3 regions of the Streptomyces sp. NPDC085932 genome follow, and region 2 is predicted to be linked to each of the others. Evidence: riboswitches for the same ligand, from Rfam matches in the RefSeq annotation. Region 2 holds a riboswitch; each other region holds the start of a gene.

Region 1 (6,561 bases), on a different contig from region 2:
GACCGTGGCGTGGCCGCGGCGCTTGGCCTGGGTGCCCTCGCCCGGGTCGTTGACGATGAACGGGTAGACCAGCGGCAGGTCACCGAGGACGGCGTCCGGGGCGCACCCGCCGCTGAGCCCGAGGCCCTTGCCGGGCAGCCACTCCATCGTGCCGTGCTTGCCCATGTGCACGATCGCGTCCGCGCCGAAGCTGTTCTCCAGCCACCGGTAGGCCGCCATGTAGTGGTGCGAGGGCGGCATGTCCGGGTCGTGGTAGATCGCGATCGGGTTCTCGCCGAAGCCGCGCGGCGGCTGGATCATCACCACGACGTTCCCGAACTGCAGGGACGCCAGCACGATGTCCTCCCCGTCGACGTAGAGACTGCCCGGCGGCTCGCCCCACGCCTCGGTCATGGCGTCCCTCAGCTCCGGGTCGAGCTTGCCGAACCAGGCCCGGTAGTCCGCCAGCGGCACCCGCGCGGGCGCCGAGGCGAGCTGCTCCTCCGTCAGCCACTCCACGTCGTGTCCGCCGGCCTCGATCAGCCGGTGGATCAGCTCGTCGCCGTTGTCCGGGTAGCCCTCGACGGCGTATCCGGCGTCCCGGAGCGCGTCCAGCACCCGCACGGCCGAGGCGGGCGTGTCCAGCCCGACCGCGTTGCCGACGCGCGAGTGCTTGGTCGGGTACGCGGTGAAGACCAGCGCGAGCTTCTTCTCCGCGTTCGCCTTGTGCTTGAGCCGGGCGTGCCGTACGGCGATGCCGGCGACCCGCGCGGCCCGCTCCGGGTCGGCCACGTACACGGGCACGTCGTCCGGGCCCTGCTCCTTGAAGGAGAACGGCACGGTGATCAGCCGCCCGTCGAACTCCGGGATCGCCACCTGCATCGCGGCGTCCATGGGGGACAGGGCGGCGTCCGACTCCTCCCACGCCTGCCGCGAGGACGTCAGGCACAGCCCCTGCAGCACGGGGACGTTCATCCCGGCCAGCGCGCCGATGTCCCAGGCCTCCTCGTCGCCGCCCGCCGAGGCCTGCGAGGCGTGCGTGCCGCCGGCGGCCAGCACGGTGGCGACCAGGGCGTCCGCCCGGCCCAGGATCTCGTACAGCCCCTCGTCCGCGCCGCGCAGCGAACCGCAGTACACCGGCAGGGCGTTGGCGCCGTGGGCCTCGATCGCGTCGCACAGGGTGTCCACGAAGGCGGTGTTGCCGCTCAGTTCGTGGGCCCGGTAGAAGAGCACGCCGACGGTCGGACGGCCCTCGCCGTACGCCCGCTCACCGTGCACGCCGTACTCGGGCATCTTGCGCGGTGCGGCGAAGCCCTCACCGGTGAGCAGCACCGTGTCGGACAGGAACCGGGCCAGCTCGGTGAGGTTCTCCGGCCCGCCCTCCACGAGGTACTTCAGCGCCTCGGCGACGACCCCGGCCGGCACCGACGACTCGGCCATCAGCTCCGCGTCCGGCACGGCCTCGCCGCCCAGCAGCACGGTCGGGATCCCGGACGCCTTCAGCGCGGCGAGCCCGTCCTCCCAGGCCCGCTTGCCGCCGAGCAGCCGGACCACGGCGACGGACACCCCGTCCAGCAGGGCCGGGAGCTCCTCCCGGACGTCCACGCGGGTCGGGTTGCCGATCCGGTAGTCGGCACCGGAGGCGGCCCGGGCCGCCAGCAGGTCCGTGTCGGCGGTCGACAACAACAACACAGTGCTCATGCGGGTGCTCCCGGTGGAATGAAGGGCAGTCCTTGCGGCGCGCCGGACTCGATGAGCCGCCACAGCGCGTCGGTGTCCGCGTGCTGTTCGATCAGGTCGCCGAGCCGGTCGAGCTGCTCCTCGCGCAGCGCGGCGAACGAGGTGTCCGGAGCCGGCACGAAACGGCGGCCCGCGGCGGCCGCCACCTCGCGCAGGAACGCCCGCCGGAAGCCGTCCGACTCCAGCGAGCCGTGCCAGTGGGTGCCCCAGGTCTGGCCGACCCGGCAGCCGTCCAGGAAGGGTTCGCCGCCGGTGACCTCGGCGACCCCGTGGTGGATCTCGTAGCCCTCGACCCGCTCGCCGAGGGCCTCGCCCTCCGGCCGGGTGAGGGTCTTCTCGCGGGCGAAGCGCACCCGCACGGGCAGGATCCCCAGCCCGTCGACATGGCCCCGGCGGCTCTCGACGTCGTCCTCGATGTGCTCGCCGAGGAGCTGGAAGCCGCCGCAGACACCGAGCACGGGCCGCTGCTCGGCGGCCCTGCGCACCAGGGCGTCGGCGAGTCCCCGCTCGCGCAGCCAGTCCAGCGCCCGGACCGTCCCGCGGGTGCCGGGTACGACGACGAGGTCGGCGTCGGCCAGCTCCTCCGGCCGGTCCACGAACCGCACCACGACGCCCGGTTCGGCGGCCAGGGCGTCCACGTCGGTGAAGTTGGACATCAGCGGCACGGCGCACACGGCGACGCGCAGCACGTCCTCGCCGAGCGGCGGCGCGACGACGGACTCCCGCACGGCTCCCCGCAGGGAGACCCGCAGCCCGTCCTCCTCGTCGATCCCCAGCCCGTGCCGGAACGGCAGCACGCCGTACGTCTTCCGGCCCGTCAGCCCGTGCAGCATGTCCAGGCCTGGCTCCAGCAGGGAGACGTCCCCGCGGAACTTGTTGACCAGGAACCCGGCGACGCACCTCTGGTCCTCACGGGACAGCAGTGCCACCGTGCCGAAGAACGAGGCGAAGACACCGCCCCGGTCGATGTCGCCGACGACGAGCACGGGAAGCCCGGCACCCCGGGCGATGCCCATGTTGACGATGTCCGTCCGCCGCAGGTTGATCTCGGCGGGAGAACCGGCCCCCTCACAGATCACCGCGTCATACGTGCCCCGCAACTGCTCCAGACAGTCCAGCACCGTGCCGAGCAGCTTCTGCTGCCGCCCGCCGTGATAGCCGCGCGCGCTCAGCTCACCCACCGGCTTGCCCAGCAGCACGACCTGACTGCTCTGCTCGCCCCCGGGCTTGAGCAGCACGGGGTTCATCAGCGCGGTCGGCTCGACGCGGCAGGCCTGGGCCTGCATGGCCTGCGCCCGCCCGATCTCGGCGCCCTCCCGCGTCACGAACGAATTCAGGGACATGTTCTGCGCCTTGAACGGCGCGACCTTGATGCCCTGCCGCACCAGCCACCGGCAGATCCCGGCCGTCACGACGCTCTTGCCCGCGTCGGAGGTGGTCCCGGCGACGAGAAGCCCACCGCTCATAGTCACTTCCCCCTCTTCAGCAACCGCGCGCCGGCGCACACTCCGAGCGCCAGCCAGGTGACGCGCCGCGAGAGCCGCACGGCCCGTTCGACATCGCGCCGGGCGACGGCCCGCCCGCCGGTGTTCAGCACGGGCCGGTGCTCCACCCGCCCGCCGTACGACAGCGTCCCGCCCAGCCGCACGCCGAGCGCCCCGGCGAACGAGGCCTCCACGGGCCCGGCGTTGGGGCTCGGATGCTGCGCCGCGTCGGCCCGCCAGGCGCGCACGGCCCCGCGCGGATCCGGCCCGGCCAGCACCGCCAGCACGGCGGTCAGCCGCGCGCCCGGCCATCCCGCGAGGTCGTCGAGACGCGCCGAAGCCCATCCGTAGCGCCGGTATCGGGCCGACTTGTGCCCGACCATGGCGTCCAGGGTGTTGACGGCCCGGAACCCGAGCAGCCCCGGCACCCCGCCGACGGCCCCCCACACCAGCGCCCCGACCACCGCGTCGGAGGTGTTCTCGGCGACGGACTCGACCACGGCCCGGGCGATCCCGTCGGCGTCGAGGGCCTGCGGATCCCGTCCGCACAGGTGCGGCAGCCGCGCCCGGGCCGCCCCCACGTCCCCCGCCTCCAGGGCACGCCCGACGGTCTCCGCCTCCCGGGCGAGTGAAGTGCCCCCGACGACGGCCCAGGTGGCGGCGGCGGTGAGCGCGACGGAGGCGGCGGCGGAGTTCCGTGCGGCACGCTCGGCGACGGCCCCGAGCGCGACGGCTCCTCCCACGCACACCGCGGTGTGCAGGGCGCCCCACCCGCGGTGGTCCCGCCACAGCACCCGTTCCACGGCACCCGCGGCCCGCCCGAACGCGGCGACCGGATGCCCCCGGCGGGGGTCGCCGAGCAGCAGGTCACCGATCAGGCCGGCGGCGGCACCGTACGCGAAGACGCGACCGGCACCCATGGGCTCAGCCGCCCAACAGGGCAGGCAGGGGTGGGGTGCTGAACCTCGATCGGCAGCCGCGCATGGCGATACGTGTCCTCACTCAGGGTGTCCGCGCCCTGGTTCGACGTGACCGGCGGTGAGAGTTCCTGGCTCCCGGGGGATGGCTACCCCGGTGACAGTGGCGGGACCGCGCCGGACTCACACCGGCTTCCTCTCCTGCCGCCGTACTGGCCCCGGAAGTCCACCACGGGCGCGAACCGCCGTCAACTTGCCCTTGACCTGCGCGGGGAGAGTGTGGAGAACCCCACACCACGCCCACGCGCACACGACGACCGGGCGGCACGGGACCGAGGTCCCGTGCCGCCCGGCGGACACGCTGTGCGATCGGGGCGTCAGGCCACGATCAGGTAGATGCCGTAGCCGACGGCCGCCGCGCACGCGGCGAAGCACGCGTACGCCCCCGTCACCGCGAGGCTGGCGGAGCCGCCCTGCGCCACCGCCCGCTCGCGGCGCGACAGGCCGGTGATGCCGAGGGTGAACAGGCCGACGAGGGCCACGGTGACCACGAGGCTGACGCCGAAGACGGAGCCGAGGGCCGCCCAGTCGATCTTCATCTCTGCTTCTTCCTTGTTAACCGGTGGGCGGGGTCAGACCGTGGTGGTCGTGGAGGGCGTCCGCTCGGCGGTCGCCTGGGCCGGGATGGGCGGCACGTCGGCGGTGGTGCCCGCCGGCGGCGGCGTCACCGCGGCCATCGCCGTGGTCACCACGCCGGCCGGCTCCTCGTCGGCGGCGGTGTCGTTGACGTTGGTGTGGTCGACGACCTCACGCCGGGAGATCTTCCAGATGGCCGCCGAGGAGGCGACGAGGAAGGCGGCCACCACGGCGGTGCCCCAGTCACCGAAGCCGGTGACGTACTCGGCGAGCGCGCCCACCAGGGCGGCGGCCGGCAGGGTCAGGCCCCAGGCGACGAACATCCGGGTCGCCGTCGACCAGCGGACCACACCGCCCTTGCGGCCGAGGCCCGCGCCCATCACCGCACCGGACACGGAGTGGGTCGTGGAGAGGGAGAAACCGAGGTGCGAGGAGGCCAGGATGACCGTGGCCGCGCTGGTCTGGGCGGCGAAGCCCTGCTGCGGCCGGAGGTCGGTCAGGCCCTTGCCCATCGTGCGGATGATGCGCCAGCCGCCCAGGTAGGTGCCGAGCGCGATCGCGACGCCCGCGGACAGGATGACCCACAGGGGCGGGTCCGAGTCGGGCGCCACGGCGCCGCCGGCGACCAGGGCCAGGGTGATGACGCCCATGGTCTTCTGCGCGTCGTTGGTGCCGTGCGCCAGGGAGACCAGGCCCGCCGAGGCGATCTGGCCGGCCCGGTAGCCCTTCTCGGACGCCTTGCCGTCGGCCTTGCGGCCCAGGGAGAACGTCAGCCGCGTGGCCAGCATCGCCGCGAGGCCCGCCACCAGCGGGGCGGCGATCGCCGGGATGAGCACCTTGGTCACCAGCACGTCGCCGTGCACCGCGCCGACGCCCGCCGAGGCGATCGTGGCGCCGATCAGACCGCCCATGAGGGCGTGCGAGGAGCTGGACGGCAGTCCGACCAGCCACGTCAGCAGGTTCCACAGGATCGCGCCCACCAGGGCGGCGAAGATGACTTCGGGACGGATGCCGGCCTCGTCGACCAGGCCCTTGGAGATCGTGTTGGCGACTTCGACGGACAGGAAGGCGCCGACCAGGTTCAGGACCGCGGACATGGCGACCGCGGCCTTCGGCCGCATGGCGCCCGTGGAAATGGTCGTGGCCATCGCGTTCGCGGTGTCGTGGAAACCGTTCGTGAAATCGAACGCGAGTGCGGTTACCACCACAATCGCGAGGATCAGCGAGAAGCTTTCCATTTACCCAGGCAATCGTTCGAGGTCATTGGCTGGACGAACGTAGGTAACCCGAGTGAACGGAAGATGAACTGGGAGGGGCGCATGGGTGTCCTCAACGGGGGTTCGACGTTCCGCCCTGCTGTCAGGCTCCCCGCGCCCCCTCGGCCCAGGCCCCCGCGCGAATCTCTTCAGCCGATCGAGTGACCCGCGGCACACGTTCCGGTCGCCCGGCAGGGGGTCTCCCCGGTCCGGCAGCGCGGAAGCGGGGGGGCGCGGTGGGTCGTGGACCCGGACGCCCCGACGTGGACGAACGCCGCGTCCCCCGCCCGCGCTCCCGGAACGGCGGTCCGCCTGGCAGGATCGCGGCATGGCTGAGCGGCGAGACGACGAGCGGGACACGCCGGACGTCCGGGGCGGCGGACCGGACACGGGGGAGGGGCCGCGCAGGAGCGCCCGCCCCGACGAGGCCCGCGCCTGGGAGGAACTCGTCGCGACGGCCCGCCGCACGGTCGCGGACGGACTCGTCGTCGGCACCTCCGGCAACGTCTCGGTGCGCGTCGGGGACACCGTCCTGGTCACCCCGTCCGG
Region 2 (6,561 bases):
GGACCAGGTGCAGGCAGGCGTCGATGCCGGCGGCGGTGCCCGCGGAGGTGATCACCGGGTCCTCGTCGACGTAGAGCACGTCCGGCTCGACCACCACCCGGGGGTAGCGCACGGCGAGCTCCCGGGCGTGCTTCCAGTGCACCGTGCAGCGGCGGTCGTCCAGCAGTCCGGCCGCGGCCAGGACGAAGACGCCGGAGCAGACGCTGAGCACCCGGGCGCCGCGGTCCACACCGCGGCGCAGGGCCTCCAGCAGCTCCGGCGGGAACGTGCGGGTGGAGTAGCCGTCCCCGGCCGGGACGGCGATCAGGTCGGCCGTCTCCAGCCGCTCCAGGCCGTGCTCGACCCGCAGCGACAAGCCCGAGGCCATGCGCAGGGCGGGGCCCTCGGCCGAGGCCACGGCGAAGTCGTACACCGGCAGGCCGTCGTCACTGCGGTCGGTGCCGAAGACCTCGCACACCACACCGAGTTCGAAGGGGGTCACGCCGTCGAGCAGGGCGACGGCCACGTTCTGCAGCATGCCCCCAGTGTGCCTCGCCGGTGGCAGTAATTCGAGGGTCTGCGGCAGTACTGCCACTGACGGTAAGGAGCATTCGGAGCGACAGTGGTGTCCATGGACACGAACCAGACGCAGACACTCATCGCCATGATCTTCGTACTCGGGACGCTGGTCCTCCTGGTCCTCCCGTCCGTGCTCGGCCTGATGCACGACAGGCGCATCGACCGGCAGATCCGGGCGGCCCAGGAGACCCGCGACGGAGCGTCGGCTCAGAAGTCCTCGTCCAGGTCGACGGTGCCCTCCACCGCCACCTGGTACGCGGAGGGCCGCCGCTCGAAGAAGTTGGTCAGCTCCTGAACCCCCTGGAGCTCCATGAAGGAGAAGGGGTTCTCCGAGCCGTACACCGGAGCGAAGCCCAGGCGGGTCAGCCGCTGGTCGGCGACGCACTCCAGGTACTGCCGCATCGACTCGGTGTTCATGCCCGGGAGGCCGTCACCGCACAGGTCGCGCGCGAACTGCAGCTCGGCCTCGACGGCCTCGCGGAGCATGTCCGTCACCTCCTGCCGGAGCCGGTCGTCGAAGAGCTCCGGCTCCTCCTTGCGGACGGTGTCGACGACGTCGAACGCGAACGACATGTGCATGGTCTCGTCCCGGAACACCCAGTTGGTGCCGGTGGCCAGGCCGTGCAGCAGCCCCCGGCTGCGGAACCAGTACACGTAGGCGAAGGCGCCGTAGAAGAACAGGCCCTCGATGCAGGCCGCGAAGCAGATCAGGTTGAGTAGGAAGCGGCGCCGGTCCGCCTGTGACTCCAGCCGGTCCAGCTTCTCGACCGAGTCCATCCACCTGAAGCAGAACTCCGCCTTCTCGCGGATGGACGGGATGTTCTCCACCGCCGCGAAGGCCGCCGCGCGGTCCTCCGGGTCGGGCAGGTAGGTGTCGAGCAGCGTCAGATAGAACTGGACGTGCACGGCCTCCTCGAACAGCTGACGGCTCAGGTACAGCCGCGCCTCGGGGGAGTTGATGTGCTTGTACAGCGTCAGCACCAGGTTGTTCGCGACGATCGAGTCGCCCGTCGCGAAGAACGCCACCAGCCGGCCGATGAGGTGCTGCTCCGCGGGGGAGAGCTTGGCGAGGTCGGCGACGTCCGAGTGGAGGTCGACCTCCTCCACGGTCCAGGTGTTCTTGATGGCGTCCCGGTAGCGCTCGTAGAAGTCCGGGTAGCGCATGGGGCGCAGGGTCAGCTCGAAGCCGGGGTCGAGAAGGTTCTGGGTGCTGGGCATTACTGGCAGGCCTCGCAGGACTCGGGGTTTTCCAGGGAGCAGGCGACCGCTTCGGGGTCCGGGGTGGCCGGCACGGGGACGGTGGCCTGGGCGGCGCGGGCGATGCGGGTCGCCGGGCGCGAGCGCAGGTAGTACGTGGTCTTCAGCCCGGACTTCCAGGCGTAGGCGTACATCGAGGAGAGCTTTCCGATGGTCGGCGTCTCCAGGAAGAGGTTCAGCGACTGGGACTGGTCCAGGAACGGGGTCCTGGCCGCCGCCATGTCGATCAGGCCGCGCTGCGGGATCTCCCAGGCCGTGCGGTAGAGGGCGCGCACGTCCTCGGGGATCCAGGCGAAGCCCTGCACCGAGCCGTTGGCCTCGCGCAGGGCCTCGCGGGTGCGGGCGTCCCACACGCCGAGCCGCTTGAGCTCGTCCACCAGGTAGGAGTTGACCTGGAGGAACTCGCCGGACAGCGTCTCGCGCTTGAACAGGTTGGACACCTGCGGCTCGATGCACTCGTACACGCCCGCGATCGAGGCGATGGTGGCGGTGGGCGCGATGGCGAGCAGCAGGGAGTTGCGCAGGCCGGTCGTGGCGATCCGCTCGCGCAGGGCCGCCCAGCGCTCGGGCCAGGTCAGCTCCACATCGTAGTGGTCGGGGTGCAGCACGCCCCGGGCCGTGCGGGTCTTCTCCCAGGCCGGCAGCGGCCCGCTGCGCTCGGCGAGGTCGGCGGAGGCCTCGTAGGCGGCGAGCATGATGCGTTCGGCGATGCGGGTGGACAGGGCCTTCGCCTCGGGCGAGTCGAAGGGCAGGCGCAGCTGGAAGAAGACGTCCTGAAGGCCCATCGCGCCGAGGCCGACCGGGCGCCAGCGGGCGTTGGAGCGGCCCGCCTGCTCGGTCGGGTAGAAGTTGATGTCGACGACCCGGTCGAGGAACGTCACGGCCGTGCGGACGGTTTCGTCCAGGCGCTCCCAGTCGATGTCCCCGCCGGTCACGAACGCGCCGAGGTTGACCGAGCCGAGGTTGCAGACCGCCGTCTCGCCGTCGCTGGTGACCTCCAGGATCTCCGTGCAGAGGTTGGAGGAGTGCACGACGTGGCCCGGCTCGGCGGTCTGGTTGGCGGTGCGGTTGGCGGCGTCCTTGAAGGTCATCCAGCCGTTGCCGGTCTGCGCCAGGGTGCGCATCATGCGGCCGTACAGCTCGCGCGCGGGCAGCGTCTTTCGCGCCAGGCCCTTCGCCTCGGCCGCCCGGTAGGCGGTGTCGAACTCCTCGCCCCACAGGTCGACCAGCTCGGGCACGTCCGCGGGGGAGAACAGCGACCACTGCGCGTCGGCGTTCACGCGGCGCATGAACTCGTCGGGGATCCAGTGCGCGAGGTTGAGGTTGTGCGTGCGGCGGGCGTCCTCGCCGGTATTGTCGCGCAGTTCCAGGAACTCCTCGATGTCGGAGTGCCAGGTCTCCAGGTAGACCGCTGCGGCGCCCTTGCGGCGGCCGCCCTGGTTCACGGCGGCGACGGAGGCGTCGAGGGTCTTCAGGAACGGCACGATGCCGTTGGAGTGGCCGTTCGTGCCGCGGATCAGCGAACCGCGGGCCCGGATGCGGGAGTAGGCGATGCCGATGCCGCCGGCGTGCTTCGACAGCCGGGCCACCTGGTGGTAGCGGTCGTAGATGGAGTCCAGCTCGTCCTGGGGGGAGTCCAGGAGGTAGCAGGACGACATCTGGGGGTGCCGGGTGCCGGAGTTGAAGAGCGTGGGGGAGGAGGGCAGGTAGTCGAGGCGGCTCATCAGCCGGTAGAGGGCGGCGACTTCGTCCACGGCCCGTGCGGTGTCGTCCTCGGCGAGGCCGCTCGCCACGCGCAGCAGGAAGTGCTGGGGCGTCTCGATCACCTTGCGGGTGATCGGGTGCCGCAGCAGGTAGCGGCTGTGCAGCGTGCGCAGGCCGAAGTAGCCGAAGCGGTCGTCGGCGGCGGTGTCGATGAGGGCGTCCAGCCGGGCGGCGTGCCGCTGGACGAAGTCGGCGGTCCGGTCGGCGATGAGCCCTTCGCGGTGTCCCACGGCGACCGACTCCGTGAACGACGCGACGCCCTGGGAGGCGGCCTCCGCGCGGATGCCGATGGTCAGCAGCCGGGCGGCCAGGCGGGAGTAGGCGGGGTCCTCGGAGATGAGGCCGGCGGCCGCCTCGGTCGCCAGCTCGCGCAACTCCGTCTCGTCCGCCCGCGCGGACCGGCCGCGCAGCGCGGCGGCGGCGACCCGGCCGGGGTCGGCGTCGGGGAGGTCGGCGGTCAGCCCGGTCAGGGTCCGCAACAACGCGGCACCGGGAGCGTCGTGCGCTTCTTCCGCGGCTTCTTCGGCGGCTGAGACCGGATCGGCTGGCGCGATGGTCACGTGGGGCTCTCCCTCGCTCGGCACGGGGCCTCGCCGAGGGCAGGGGGCAGCACACGAGCGCACGCGGCGCCGCGTCCACCGGCCCATTCCACGAGGCCCGGACGTCAGGCACACCGGCCGGGTGGCCGGGTGCGCTGTCGGCAGGTCCTCGGACTGACGCCCATACCGCATCAAAGGGCATGGGTACACCGTTGCGGGACAGTTCCGGATTCGCACCGGATTCCCCTGCGGCGACAGCGAGCATGAGCATACATCTTGTGCCGGGTTCGAATGCCACCCCCAGATGTTGTGTCGCGCTGGTTTCGGAGGGTCAGCCGGCAGGTGTGCAGAGTGATCTTCACCGGCCGTGGGACCGGCGCCGGACGAGGGGCGGCGGGCGAACGACGGCGGGCCGCCGTGAGGTGTGCTCACGGCGGCCCGCTGCGGGTCGTTCGTCGTGCGGGGCGCGGTGCCGGGCGCCCCGGAGGTCAGTGCGAGGAACCGGCGGTGGCGGGCGGCAGTTCGACCTGCACCCCCGGGTCGCCCGCGTCGGCCGTGTAGTCCTCCGGCTTGGTCTCGTCGACGCCGTCGGGGGCCTTCAGGGCCTTGAGGACGAACGTCAGGACCACCGTCACCACCACGTTCAGCACGAACGCCGTGAGGCCGATGTAGCCGATCTCGCCGATGCCGGGGATCTCCTTGGAGGAGCCGCCGAAGTGCTTCTGCGTCGGCGAGGCGACCCCGTACGCGGCGACCGTGCCGTAGACCATGCCGACCGCCCAGCCCGCGAGCAGCGCCCAGCGGTGGAACCAGCGCGTGAACAGGCCGCCGACCAGGGCCGGGAAGGTCTGCAGGATCCAGATGCCGCCGAGCAGCTGGAAGTTGATGGCGACCGTCTTGTCCATGGTGAGGACGAAGGCCAGCGCGCCCACCTTCACCAGCAGGGACACCAGCTTGGAGACCTTGGTCTCCTGCGCGGGCGTGGCGTCCGGCTTGATGAAGTCCTTGTAGATGTTGCGCGTGAAGAGGTTCGCGGCCGCGATGGACATGATGGCCGCCGGCACCAGCGCGCCGATGCCGATCGCCGCGAACGCCACACCGGCGAACCAGTCCGGGAACATCGTCTCGAACAGCTGCGGGATCGCCAGCTGCCCGTTCTGCACCTTGATGCCCGCCGCGATCGCCATGAAGCCGAGCAGGGCGAGCAGGCCCAGCATCAACGAGTACAGCGGCAGGATCGTGGTGTTGCGGCGGATCACCTCACGGCTCTTGGAGGACAGCGTCGCCGTGATGGAGTGCGGGTACATGAACAGCGCCAGGGCCGAGCCCAACGCCAGCGTGGCGTAGGTCCACTGGCCCGCCTCCGGCGGCGTCAGCGCACCGCGCGGCGCGCCCGTCGCCGGGTTGGTCTGGCTGAACGCGTCGCCCGCCTTGGCGAAGATGTCGTCGAAGCCGCCCAGCTTGATCGGGATGTAGATGATCGCCACCGCGATGACGATGTAGATCAGCGTGTCCTTCACGAACGCGATGAGCGCGGGCGCCCGCAGACCCGACGAGTACGTGTAGGCCGCCAGCACGCCGAACGCGATCAGCAGCGGCAGGTCCTTGATGAACCAGTTGGTGTTCTCGCCGCCGCCGACGCCCATCACGTCCAGCACGGCCTGGATGCCGACCAGCTGGAGGGCGATGTAGGGCATCGTGGCGAGGATGCCGGTCAGCGCCACGGCCAGGGACAGGCCCTTGGAGCCGAAGCGGCCGCGCACGAAGTCGGAGGTCGTCACGTAGCCGTGCTTGTGGGAGACCGACCACAGGCGCGGCAGGAACGTGAAGATCAGCGGGTAGACCAGGATCGTGTAGGGCACCGCGAAGAAGCCCGCCGCGCCCGCCGCGTAGATCGCCGCCGGCACGGCCACGAAGGTGTACGCCGTGTACAGGTCGCCGCCCAGCAGGAACCAGGTGATCCAGGTGCCGAACGAGCGGCCGCCGAGGCCCCATTCGTCCAGGCTGTGCTCGTTCTCGGCCTTGCGCCAGCGCGCGGCCAGGAAGCCCATGACCGTGACGGCCAGGAAGAAGAAGATGAAGACGGCGAGTGCGACGCCGTTCACGCCGTCCTTCACTCCGACGCACCGCCCTTCGCGGCCGAGCGGGCGCGCTGGTCACGCTGCCACAGCTTGAAGGCGATCATCGTCAGTGCCGTGGAGATCAGCACCCAGGCCATCTGGTACCAGTAGAAGAACGGGATTCCGATGAAGGCCGGGTCGGTCTTCGCGTACGAGCCGACCCACAGCATGGCGATGAAGGGCGCGACGAGGCAGACGGCGATGACGACGCGCATCGGCGTCACCACCGGCCCTCTGCTGACTTCCGGGGGTTGCGACATCAGGCGGCTCCGTCCCCTCAAGTGATCACCTGTGCAATGCGCAGGCAATCTAGGTCAGGGTGC
Region 3 (6,561 bases), on a different contig from region 2:
CTCGGCGTCCCGGTGCACGCCACCCGCGTCACGGTGGTGGTGCTGGCGGCGCTGCTGTCCGCGGCGGCCGTCACGCTGGCCGGTCCCCTCGGCTACGTCGGGCTCTGCGCGCCCGCCCTGGTCCGGCCGCTCGCCCGCCGGTTCCGGGGCTTCGTCCGCGCGCGGGCCGCGCTGCCCGTGGCCGGGCTGGCCGGGGCCGCCCTGGTGCTCGGCTCGGACGTGCTGCTGCGGGCCCTGATCCCCGCGGACACGGCCGTCGGTGTGCCCACCGGCATCGTCACCAGCCTGGTCGGGGCCGTGTTCCTGGTGGCGACGGCGCTGCGACTGAAGGACACGGCCGGAGTGGAGGCCCCGGACCGGCTGCGCATCCCCGGCCGGACGGCGTTCCTGGTCACGGTGACCGCCCTGACCGCGGTGGTCGTCGGGGTCGCCCTCGCCGGTGCCCTGCTGGGCGACAGCAAGCTCCTGCTCGGCGACGTCGCCAACTGGGCGCAGGGACGCGCCGGTCAGGCCGTCTCGTTCGTCCTGGACACCCGGGTGCCGCGGGTGCTCGCGGCGCTGTGCGCGGGCGCCGCGCTCGCCCTGGCCGGCACGCTGGTGCAGGCCGTGACGCGCAATCCGCTCGCGGAGCCCGGGGTGCTGGGCGTCTCGGGCGGTGCCGCCCTCGGTGCCGTGCTGCTGGTGACCACCGTGCCCGCCGCCGGTTCCTGGGGGATCGCCGCCGCCGCGTTCGCGGGTGCGGCGCTCGCCTCCGCGGTGGTCTTCGGGCTCGCCGCCCGGGGCGGCTACCGGCAGAGCCGGCTGGTCCTCGTCGGCATCGGCATGGCCGCCGGGTCGACGGCCCTGATCAGCCTGCTCATCGTGCTGACCGACCCGTTCAACGCCACGAAGGCGCTGACCTGGCTGTCCGGTTCGACGTACGGGCGGACCACGGCGGACGTCGTGCCCGTCGCGCTCGTGCTGGCCCTGGGGGTGGCCGTCGCGGTCGCCCGGCGCACCGAGCTGGACCTCGTCTCGCTGGACGGGGACACCCCGCGCCTGCTCGGGCTCGGGCTGCCCCGGGCCCGGCTCGGTTTCCTGGTGGTGGGCGTGCTGCTGGCGGGGACCGCCGTGGCCTCGGCCGGCACCATCGGCTTCGTCGGCCTCGTCGCGCCGCACGCGGCCCGGGCCCTGGTGGGCCGTCGGCACGTGCGGGTGGTGCCGGTCGCCGTCCTGCTCGGCGCCGCGCTCGTCGGCACGGCCGACCTGCTGGGCCGGACCGTGATCGCCCCGGCCCAACTGGGCGCCGGCCTGATGACGGCCGTGATCGGCACGCCGTACTTCCTGTGGCTGCTGGTCCGCGGCCGGAGAGCGGCCTAGACCGGTGTCAGGGGCGGTCCCCGTCCCGTCGCGCCCGGGGGCTGAAGACGTACAGTCCGAGGATGTCGGGCAGCGGGGCCACGCCGGGGCCGCCGGCGCGGACCCACGCGACGACGTCCTCGGTGGCGGCCGGGTCGTTGACGAGGCCGAGCCAGACGGGCCGGGCGCCGGCGGCCCGGCCCGCGGCGGAGGGCTGCACGACGACGACGTTGGCCTGGTCGCAGACGTCGAGGCAGTCGGAGATCCGCACCGGGGCCGCCGCGCGCAGACGCGCGGTCTGGGCCGCGTGGTCGATGCCTCTCACCTTGGGGCTGCCGCAGCAGCAGTCACGGCAGACGACGACCCGGCACGGCGGGGCATCGCCGCGGGGGTCGTCCAGGGGTTCGCCGGCCGGCGTCGCGGGCATGCCGCACCTGCCCTCTCTCCGGGGAGATCCGCCCCGGTGGTCCGTGGAGGAGGCCACCGCGTGAGTCTCCTGGCTCTCGGGTCGCCGCCGGTCCCGGCCTTCCCACCCGCTCGCGGGCAGTGGCCTCTCGGGACCGGCTCGCCGATCACAGTGGCGGGACCGCGCCGGATTCACACCGGCTTCCTCGTCCGCCGTCGCCTTTGTCGCCGGTCATCATTCCACGGGGCCGTGCCGGGGTCAGGACCGCCTGAGCGGGTTCGGCAGCGGCAGGTAGCGTGCGTCGGCGCCGTCGGCTCCCGTCCAGCGCAGCAGCAGGTTCGTCTTGGCCGGGAGCGCCGGGGAGGCGAGCAGGGCGGGGATCTCCGGCAGGTCGTGCCGGGCGAGTTCGCGGCGGACGGCGGGCCAGGGATCGAAGCCGGGCCGGCGTTCGGCGAGGGCGCCCGCGATCTCGGTGAGGTGGTTGACGACCAGGCAGTACACCAGCCGTTCCCAGCCGGCCGCGCGCTCCACGTCCGGCAGCAGCTTCACGCCCTCGGCGTCCCGGTACAGCACCTGCACGGGCACACCGTCGGCGTCCACGGCGACCAGCGTGTTCTGCAGATGGGCCTCGACGACGACGCCGTGCCCGGCGAAGGCCGCCAGGACCGGGGGCACGGCGTGCGCCAGATAGGCCTCCCACCAGGGCTCCGGGTCGGTGACCCGGTCGAGCGGGTTGCCGTCGAAGCCCTCGACGAGACCGGCCGCGAGCAGCGGCGTCGCCCCGGGCACGAGGCGGCCGGCGAAGCCGTCGCGGACCAGGACGGCCAGGGCCTCGAAGGCGAAACCGGCGGTGCGGTACCCGCGGTCGCCGAGCCAGCCGGGCGGGCCGTCGTACGCCGCGAAGGCCGCGCTCGTGGCGGTGTCGGTCCGGCGCAGGGCGAGCAGGTCGTGACGCCACAGCCGGCGGATGTCGTTGGTGATGCGCACGTCCAGGCTGAACTTCAGGAACAGGTCCCGCTCGGGGGCGTAGAGGGTGCGGATCGCGGCGGTCGGCCAGGTGTGGAAGGCCGTGGTGCCGAGCCGGAGGAGCCTGCCGTCCGCGAAGGCGGGGGCCAGCTCCCGGGCGGCCAGGTCGAGCTGCCAGGGGTGGGCGGGCAGCAGCCGGTAGCCGGGCGGGGCCGTGCCGAGGGCGTCGAGGGCGGAGGTGTCACCCTCCTCCACGACGGTGTCCGCGCGCAGCCCGAGCAGCACCAGCGGGAAGCGGGCATACGCCTCGGGCGCGTACGGCAGCCAGTCCGCCGCGGGACCGCCGCCGCGGGCCTTGGGCGCGGGGTGGTGGGTGTGACCGGTGAGCAGGCACTGCTCGGACCGCCGGTAGAGGTCCTCGGGCGGGGTGGTCCCGGCGCGGGCGGCGAGCAGCGCGGCCACCACGTCCCGGCTGTCGGTCATCTCGGCGGGCAGAGCGGGGTGGTCCAGACCGGTGTGCCGGCGCAGTTCCGCGGCGACCAGGCCGACCAGCTCGGCGTGGCCGAGGCGCCGCCAGGTGCCCGCCTCCTCGATCTCGGGCTCGGCCGGCCGCCGGCTGCCGCGCACGCGCAGCAGCCGGTCCGTGCCGGGCAGGTGGTGGACGCGGTGTCCGTCCTCCTCGCGCACCGGCCGGGCGACCTCGCGCAGCAGGCAGTTGAGCAGGGGCACGGCGGCGTACGCGTCGGCGAGATCGCCGATGGCCGGGTCGTCACCGTGGGCCGAGTCGTCGTCGGCGGGCGGGGGCATGAGGTCCACGCGTTCCACTCGTCCCTACGGTCCTTCCAGCGTTCCGGGCGGAGATGATCAGTATGTCGGTCGTCGCCATTCCGCTGTGACGCCCTATTCGTACCCGAGGAGTCCGCCCGTGCACCGTCCCCCCTGCGCCGAGACCGAGGTCGCCGACGAGCTGTCCGTCGTGCGGCCCGGGCTGCTGCCGCGGTACGAGGCCGAACTGCCCGGCGCCCGGGCGGCCGTGCTGTCCCGCCTGTGGCGCGGCCTGACCCATGATCCACTGCCCTGGGTGCGGGGCGGTGAGCGGGGCCGGGACGGACTGACCCTGTGCCTCGCCGACGGCCGCCGGCTGCACGGTCCGCTGCCGGATCCGTACGCGACCGGGGCGTACGTCACGGCCGTACGGCTCGACGGGACGGAGTACGACGATCCGGCGCGGCTGGTGACCGCCCTGGGGGTGCCGCACTCCGCCTCCTTCGCGGCCGAACTCGGGCACAGCGTCGCCTCCCTGGCGTTGTCGCGGGCGGGGCAGGAGGGCGAGCGGGGGGCGTGGCCGGAGCGGGACTGGGAGTGGGAGCAGCGGATCGTCGACGGGCACCCGTTCCACCCGACCTGCCGCTCCCGGCCCGGCTTCTCGGTCGCCGAGCAGCTTGCCTACGGGCCCGAGCACCGGCCGGTGGTGGAGCTGGGGCTGGTGCCGGTGCCGGCGGCGGAGTGCCTGGTCACCGGCGGGTGGCCGGACGAACTGCGGGACGGCGGGCGGCTGGTGCTGCCGGTGCACCCCTGGCAGGCGGCCCATGTGCTGAAGCGGACGTGCGAGGAACACCGTCCGGGGCATCCGCTGATGTCCCTGCGGACGCTGGCCCTGCCCGGCGGGCCGCACGTCAAGACCTCGCTGAGCGCCCGGCTGACGTCCTCGGTGCGGGACATCTCGCTGCCCTCGGTGGCCGCCTCCGCGCTGCTGTCGGACTTCGCCGGACTCCCGGCCGCGCGCACGGACGGGCTGCTGCACGTCACCCGCACCCTGGGCGCGGCGGCGGCCGGTTCCCCCGACTTCGCGGCCGTGCTGCGGGAGTCGCCGCAGACGTACGCCGGCGACGGCGAGCGCGTGCTGCCGGTGGCGGCCCTCGCCACCACCGAACTGGCCCGTTCCCCCGCCTGGCTGGCCGGTTTCGCCCGTCTCGCCCTCACGGTCGGCCTGCGGCTGCTGGAGCTGGGGGTGGCCCTGGAGGCGCACGGCCAGAACCTCCTGGTCGTCCTCTCGGCGGCGGGCGAGCCGCTGCGGCTGGTCTACCGCGACCTGGCCGACATCCGCGTCAGCCCGGCGCGCCTCGCGCGGCACGGCATCGCGGTGCCGGAGCTGCCGGCCCGCATGGTCACGGACGACGAACGCGTCCTGCGCCGCAAGCTGTTCGGCTCCCTGGTGGCGGGCGCGCTGGCCGGGACGGCCGGGTCGGGCCGGGCACTCGCGGCGGCGCTGCGGACGGCCGCCGGGGACCTGCCGGAGACCGCGGACCTGGCGGCCCTGCGGGCGGAGCCCTTGCCCGCCAAGGCGCTGACGCTGATGCGGCTCTCGCCGCGGACACCCGGGGACCAGTGGGCGGAACTGCCCAATCCGCTGCGCTGACTGCCGTTTTGGAGGACGGCCCGAGTGATCAATAGGATCCGCCGATGATCACACGTACACGGCTGGCGGCGGGCGCCTGTGCCCTGCTCGCCGCCCTGACCGCCGGGATCGCCGTCCCGGCCGGGGCGGCCGCCGGTGAACCCACGGGCCGGGACGCCCCCAAGGTCGACCTCGTCCTCGATGTGAGCGGCTCGATGCGGGCCCGGGACATCGACGGGCAGTCGCGGATGGCCGCCGCGAAGCAGGCGTTCAACGAGGTGCTGGACGCGACGCCGGAGGAGGTCGAGCTCGGTATCCGCACCCTCGGTGCGAACTACCCCGGGGACGACCGCAGGACCGGCTGCAAGGACACCGCGCAGCTCTACCCGGTGGGGCCGCTCGACCGCACCGAGGCGAAGGCGGCCGTCGCCACGCTCGCCCCGACCGGCTGGACGCCGATCGGCCCGGCCCTGCTGAAGGCGGCCGACGACCTGGACGGCGGTGACGGCTCCAAGCGCATCGTGCTGATCAGTGACGGCGAGGACACCTGCGCCCCGCTCGACCCGTGCGAGGTCGCCCGCGAGATCGCCGCCAAGGGCATCGGCCTGACCATCGACACGCTCGGCCTGGTGCCGACCGCGAAGCTGAGCCGGCAGCTGAGCTGCATCGCCGAGGCCACCGGCGGCACCTACACCTCGGTGCAGCACCAGGACGAACTCACCGACCGGGTGAACGAGTTGGTGGACCGGGCGGCCGATCCGGTGGTGACGCCGGTGCCGGCCGAGGGCGCGGACCGGTGCGTCGAGGCACCGGTTCTGAAGGCGGGCCTGTACACGGACCGGGAGGGGTTCGGGCAGCAGCGCTGGTACCGGGTGGACGTCCCGCCGGGCAAGGAGCTGCGCGCGTCGGTGAGCGTGGCGGCCGACCGGGCCGTGAACCCCGGCTACGGCGTGCTGCTGCGGGCCGTCACGGTCAAGGGTCGCGAGATCGTGCGCGGCGAGGCGGCGGGCACCGGCCGTACGGACGTGATCTCGACGGGTCTGCGCTACCCGAAGGCCGGGAGCGACGACGAGGACGCTCCCGCCGAGGTGGTCTGCCTGGCCGTCTCACACTCCTTCTCGGCGGCGCCCGGCGTGCAGAGCACGCCCGGCCTGCCGCTGGAGCTGACCGTCGACGTGGTGGACGGTCCCGACGACGCGGCCGACGTGGCCGCCTTCGGCCTGGGCCGCGGCTGGTGGCTGCTGGGTGTGCTCATCCTGACCGGTTTCCTGGCCGGTCTCGTCTGGGGCTGGCTGTCGCGCTGGCGGGTCGCCGTCTGGAGGACCAACTGATGCGAGTAGTACGCGCGTTCGGCGCCGCGTTGCTGACCCTGGGCCTGGCGGCCGCCCCGGCCGCCGCCGACGCCTCACCGGGTCCCTCGCAGGACGGCTCGGCGGGCCCCACGCGGGCGGGC

What was found. A riboswitch is a leader RNA that binds a small molecule or an ion and turns the genes downstream of it on or off. The one in region 2 is predicted to bind cobalamin.
Region 1: it holds a riboswitch for cobalamin, as region 2 does, so the genes downstream of both, ACIGAQ_RS15715 (cobalamin biosynthesis protein) here and ACIGAQ_RS16335 (ribonucleoside-diphosphate reductase subunit alpha) in region 2, are expected to answer to the same signal.
Region 3: it holds a riboswitch for cobalamin, as region 2 does, so the genes downstream of both, ACIGAQ_RS02100 ((2Fe-2S) ferredoxin domain-containing protein) here and ACIGAQ_RS16335 (ribonucleoside-diphosphate reductase subunit alpha) in region 2, are expected to answer to the same signal.

What each region holds. Positions count from the first base shown of each region.
Region 1 is NZ_JBITSJ010000002.1:1,455,626-1,462,186, forward strand. Features, by position in the region: gene cobN (cobaltochelatase subunit CobN) at 1-1,680, opposite strand, end outside; gene ACIGAQ_RS15710 (cobyric acid synthase) at 1,677-3,185, opposite strand; gene ACIGAQ_RS15715 (cobalamin biosynthesis protein) at 3,188-4,123, opposite strand; cobalamin riboswitch at 4,223-4,382, opposite strand; gene ACIGAQ_RS15720 (hypothetical protein) at 4,498-4,719, opposite strand; gene ACIGAQ_RS15725 (anion permease) at 4,753-5,994, opposite strand; gene ACIGAQ_RS15730 (class II aldolase/adducin family protein) at 6,341-6,561, shown strand, end outside.
Region 2 is NZ_JBITSJ010000003.1:61,824-68,384, reverse strand. Features, by position in the region: gene ACIGAQ_RS16350 (helix-turn-helix domain-containing protein) at 1-517, opposite strand, end outside; gene ACIGAQ_RS16345 (hypothetical protein) at 611-853, shown strand; gene ACIGAQ_RS16340 (ribonucleotide-diphosphate reductase subunit beta) at 766-1,776, opposite strand; gene ACIGAQ_RS16335 (ribonucleoside-diphosphate reductase subunit alpha) at 1,776-4,139, opposite strand; cobalamin riboswitch at 4,261-4,396, opposite strand; gene mctP (monocarboxylate uptake permease MctP) at 4,607-6,235, opposite strand; gene ACIGAQ_RS16325 (DUF3311 domain-containing protein) at 6,232-6,498, opposite strand.
Region 3 is NZ_JBITSJ010000001.1:500,367-506,927, reverse strand. Features, by position in the region: gene ACIGAQ_RS02105 (iron ABC transporter permease) at 1-1,359, shown strand, start outside; gene ACIGAQ_RS02100 ((2Fe-2S) ferredoxin domain-containing protein) at 1,367-1,765, opposite strand; cobalamin riboswitch at 1,828-1,953, opposite strand; gene ACIGAQ_RS02095 (IucA/IucC family protein) at 2,003-3,535, opposite strand; gene ACIGAQ_RS02090 (IucA/IucC family protein) at 3,636-5,129, shown strand; gene ACIGAQ_RS02085 (VWA domain-containing protein) at 5,174-6,439, shown strand; gene ACIGAQ_RS02080 (hypothetical protein) at 6,439-6,561, shown strand, end outside.